Regions from separate parts of the Brevibacillus composti genome, predicted to be linked through region 1. Evidence: riboswitches for the same ligand, from Rfam matches in the RefSeq annotation. Region 1 holds a riboswitch; the other holds the start of a gene.
What was found. A riboswitch is a leader RNA that binds a small molecule or an ion and turns the genes downstream of it on or off. The one in region 1 is predicted to bind S-adenosylmethionine.
Positions count from the first base shown of each region.

Region 2: it holds a riboswitch for S-adenosylmethionine, as region 1 does, so the genes downstream of both, JD108_RS08340 (aminotransferase class I/II-fold pyridoxal phosphate-dependent enzyme) here and JD108_RS02395 (methionine ABC transporter ATP-binding protein) in region 1, are expected to answer to the same signal.

Region 1 is NZ_CP066308.1:442,422-444,803, forward strand. Features, by position in the region: partial or broken gene JD108_RS02380 (spore germination protein) at 1-304, shown strand, start outside; partial or broken gene JD108_RS02385 (GerAB/ArcD/ProY family transporter) at 277-480, shown strand; gene JD108_RS02390 (Ger(x)C family spore germination C-terminal domain-containing protein) at 554-802, shown strand; SAM riboswitch class I at 887-1,004, shown strand; gene JD108_RS02395 (methionine ABC transporter ATP-binding protein) at 1,088-2,101, shown strand; gene JD108_RS02400 (methionine ABC transporter permease) at 2,102-2,382, shown strand, end outside.
Region 2 is NZ_CP066308.1:1,587,905-1,590,286, forward strand. Features, by position in the region: gene JD108_RS08330 (DUF5665 domain-containing protein) at 1-195, opposite strand, end outside; gene JD108_RS08335 (pyridoxamine 5'-phosphate oxidase family protein) at 348-806, shown strand; SAM riboswitch class I at 890-1,018, shown strand; gene JD108_RS08340 (aminotransferase class I/II-fold pyridoxal phosphate-dependent enzyme) at 1,114-2,283, shown strand; gene JD108_RS08345 (aminotransferase class I/II-fold pyridoxal phosphate-dependent enzyme) at 2,280-2,382, shown strand, end outside.

The DNA of each region.
Region 1 (2,382 bases):
GGCGTCTCTTCTTCTCACGCCGATCTACGTGGCGGCCCTCACCTTTCACTACGAGATGATCCCTGCAGATCTCTTGCTGTCGCTGGCACAGTCGCGGGCTCGCGTGCCGTTTCCGCCTTTGTTCGAAGCCCTCATGATGGAGGTCATCATCGAACTGCTCCGGGAAGCCGGGGCCAGGCTCCCGACCAAGGTCGGGCAGACGATCGGGATCGTGGTGTCATATGCCAGACGCTGCGAAGATACCCTTCGGCGGACCTGTACGGCATCCATCACGATGTGTATGGGAAACTCATCGGCAGGGTGATCAGCTCCCTGTATATCCTATACTTCAGCGCGATGTCCCTGACCACCATCCGCGGATATGTGGAGATCGTCCAATCCTGGATGTTTGCCAATCTCGCCACATGGCTGCTGGGACTCATCCTGCTGTTTCTCGCCTGGTACACGATTATGGGCGGGATCCGCGTAATCACCGGATATGCGATGATCGCCGTCTTCTTGGCGATCTGGCTGTTGCTCGATCTTTACTTTACGTTCCTCCAAGCCTCTCAAACTGGAGGAGAGCCAGGTTGCAGAGAAAGTGGAGAAGGTCCTCGCAGAGAATATGAAGAAAGAGCTGGCCCAGGTCGTCGGGAAAATACAGAAGCTGGGCGTAGACCCGTTTGGTTTTGGCGAGATCTATCGCTTCCAAACCAGAGGCGGACGAGCGCTTTCGCATAAGGATCTCCACCGGCTTTTCCAGGAAGCGGAGATGCGCTATCAAGTGGATGTGAAAATTATCCGCAACGGGGTGATGGATTAAATTATCATTGACTTTCTATTTTGGTATGGCATATAATCCGTATCAGCGATGAAATCCTGTCGAATTGAATATGCGTAGAAATTCTTCTTATCCAGAGAGGCGGAGGGACAGGCCCTATGAAGCCCGGCAACCGGCTCATCGATTTTCGATGGGTGGCGCGGTGCCAATTCCTACAAGATTGTAGAATCTTGATAGATGAGAAGGGTGGATGCGATCGTATAGAACGGTGCAGCCCCTTTTTCATTTGTGAAAAAGGGGATTTTTCTATTAATCGGAGGTGAACGAATGATTCGGTTGGAAGGCATAAAAAAAGACTATCTGGTAAATGGAAAAACAATACCAGCTTTGCGCGGAATTGACCTCACCATCGAAAAGGGAGAGATTTTCGGGGTCATCGGTCATTCCGGAGCCGGCAAAAGTACATTGATTCGCTGCATCAATCTGCTGGAGAAGCCGACGGCGGGCAGCGTGATCGTCGATGGCGTCGATTTGACCAAGCTGGACGAAGCCAAGCTTCAAGAACAGCGCAGACATATCGGCATGATCTTTCAGCATTTTAATCTCCTCTCCTCCGCTACAGTGGGCGAGAACGTCGCGTTTCCTTTGAAGCTGGCCAAACGGCCCAAAGCGGAGATTGATCGCAAGGTACAGGAAATGCTGGAGCTGGTAGGTCTCAGCGAACATCGGGACAAGTACCCGGCTCAGTTGTCAGGCGGGCAAAAGCAACGGGTCGGCATCGCGCGTGCACTGGCCAGCGACCCCAAAGTGCTGCTCTGCGACGAGGCGACGTCCGCTCTGGACCCGCAGACGACCAATTCCATCCTGGCCCTCTTGCTCGATATTAACCGCAAGCTGGGACTTACCATCGTGCTGATCACCCACGAGATGCACGTGATCCGCTCCATCTGTGACCGCGTAGGCGTGATCGACGGCGGCCGGATCGTGGAGTCGGGCAAGGTGCTCGATGTGTTCCTGAAGCCGCAGCATCCGACGACACAGGAGTTCGTGGAACAGGTAGCAGACTCCAGCGAGCTGCGCGAGGCCGTCGCTCACGAGAAGAAGTCGGGAGAGAGAATGATCTTGCGTGTCACTTTCCTCGGCGAACAGACGTACCAGCCGATTTTGTTTCAGACGATGCAGGAGACAAGGACTGTCTTCAGTATTTTGCAAGGGACCATTTCGCGCATGAAAGACACCCCATACGGTCAGCTGGTGGTCGAATTGGGCGGAGACGATGCGCAGAACCACAAGGCAGTTGAGACCCTGCGGCAGCGCGGGCTGGAAGTAGAGGTGATCTAGATGACATTTGAAAATGTGGATTTGGCGGAGATTTGGAGAGGGACGCTCGATACGCTTACCATGCTGGGCTTCTCTACCCTGTTCACGGTGATTATCGGACTTCCGCTGGGCATCTTGCTGTTTCTCACCTCGAGGGGACAGCTTTTGGACAACCGTTGGTTTTATGCGATCTCATCCTTTATCGTAAACGTGCTCCGTTCCGTACCCTTTATTATCCTGATGATCTTGCTGATTCCGGTGACGAAGATGCTCGTGGGCACTTCGCTCGGGGTAAAAGGCTC
Region 2 (2,382 bases), 1.1 Mb from region 1:
TGCCAAGCCTGCGAGGAAATTCGTGACAAGCAGCTTGCGCGGGGCTGTATAATTTTGAATCACGTCAGCCAGGCGAATATCCTCCAAAAACAGGGCGATTTTGTCCATGCGCTCGTTTAGCTTGCGCACTTCCTGCAATTCGGCGAGCAGTTGATCGATCTTTTCTAACAGGCGGTCCACAGGGGTAGTCTGCATCTGAAAATCTCCTCCTGTCATCTGTTGTTCCAAGTATCTAACAGTCTAGGGAAAATGAGGGCAAGAATCAAGCGGGACCGGAAAGGTTTGCCTATCGTTACCCTGACAGGTACAATAGACATGACATTACTTTATGACGAGGAGGCTTCGGAATGGCTGAGACTGTATCCCAGACACTTTCGGAGGAATTGTTTGGGCTGTTGCAACAGGAGCGCTTTGTGACGCTGGGTACGATTGACCACGAGTCAGGAGCTCCTTCGCTCAGCTCGCTTTCCTGGACATACGCGGCTACCCCGCAAGTCATCCGGTTTGCGGTCGATAATCGCTCGCGCATCCTGGCCAATATTGCCAAACAGCCGCAAGTCGTTCTGCACTTGATCGGCGCCGGTTCATCCTACGCGATCAATGGCCGGGCGGTCGTAAAAACCGAACGGATGGAGAATGTTCCGCTGAAGCTGGCGATGGTGGAAGTGACGATTGAAGCTGTACGCGATGTCATGTTCTACGGCTCGCGTATCTCTGTGGAACCCCAGTATGAAAAAACGTATGACAAAAATGCGGCGGCCAAGCTGGACAATCAGGTGATGACCGCGCTGCGCGGGGCTGAATAAAAGTAGACAGCAGCAAAAAGAAATAAGTTGACAGTTTCTTATTTTTTCCGGTAGTATTAGGATCAATCAAATGAATAGCAAACTTCTTATCCAGAGTGGCGGAGGGACTGGCCCGATGATGCCCGGCAACCAATTTTCCTGTGATCCTTGTATGAGCAGGACAATACGGTGCTAATTCCTGCAGAGCGATGTTTTGCTCTGAAAGATGAGAAGGGTTTGCTTACGGCGACGTAAACAAAGCCTTCTTTTCAGAGGAAAAGGGGGCTTTTTTCATGCCCTCGTTCAACATGGGAGGGGAGAGAGAAAGATGCATGTAGAAACCAAACTGGTTCAAGCGGGAGTGGGACGCGACGGGACGACCGGCGCAGTCAGCTTTCCCGTCTATTACGCGACGGCCTATCGTCACCCGTCTTTGGGGCAGAGTACAGGATATGACTATGCACGAACGGCCAATCCGACGCGAACGGTCGTAGAGGAAGCCATCGCCGAAGCGGAGAGCGGCGACGCGGGCTTTGCCTGTGCATCGGGCATGGCCGCCATTCACACCGTGATGGGCTTGTTTTCCAAAGGAGATCACCTGATCGTGTCGCTTGACTTGTACGGGGGCACGTATCGTCTGTTCGAGCAGGTCCTGACCCGTTACGGCCTGCAGTTCAGCTACGTGGACCTGCGCGATCTGCGAGCGCTGGAGGATGCCGTGCGGCCGGAGACAAAAGCGGTGTTTATCGAAACGCCGACCAACCCGTTGATGCAGATTACCGACATCCGGGCTGTCTCGGTCATCGCAAAGAAATACGGGCTGCTCACACTGGTCGACAATACGTTTATGACACCCTACTGTCAGCGGCCATTGGAGTTGGGGGCCGATCTGGTGCTGCACAGCGCCACCAAGTATCTCGGCGGGCATAATGACGTGCTGGCGGGCCTGATTGTGACAAAGGGAGCGGAGTTGTCTGAAAAGGTTCGGTTTTTGCACAATTCCATCGGCGCCGTCCTCGGTCCGCAGGACAGCTGGCTGCTCCTCAGAGGGATGAAAACCCTCGCCCTGCGCATGGAGCGGCATCAGAGCAATGCTCTGGCGATCGCGGAAAAACTGCGGGAGCACCCCGCCGTGGCAGAGGTCTTTTATCCGGGGCTGACCGACCATCCGGGCTATGAGATTCAGAGCGGGCAGGCGAGCGGCTACAGCGGCATGGTATCATTCCGGGTGCGCTCTGCCGCACAGGTGGCTCCTTTCCTGGAGCACCTGCGGATCGTCTCCTTTGCCGAGAGTCTGGGAGGCGTAGAGTCGCTGTGCACCTACCCGGCCACCCAGACCCATGCCGATATCCCGCAGGAGATTCGCGAGTACGTGGGCGTATGCGATCGGCTGCTGCGGCTGTCGGTCGGGATCGAGCATCCCGAAGATTTAATCGCGGATATCAGCCAGGCGCTCGACGCCACCCTGAGCCTGATCGCAGGGGAGTGTACCCGATGAAATTTGCAACCAAGCTGCTGCACGGAACCTCTTGTTTCGATCCTGTCACCGGGGCGGCCTCGACGCCCATCTATCAGGCCTCTACCTTTCACCAGGCCG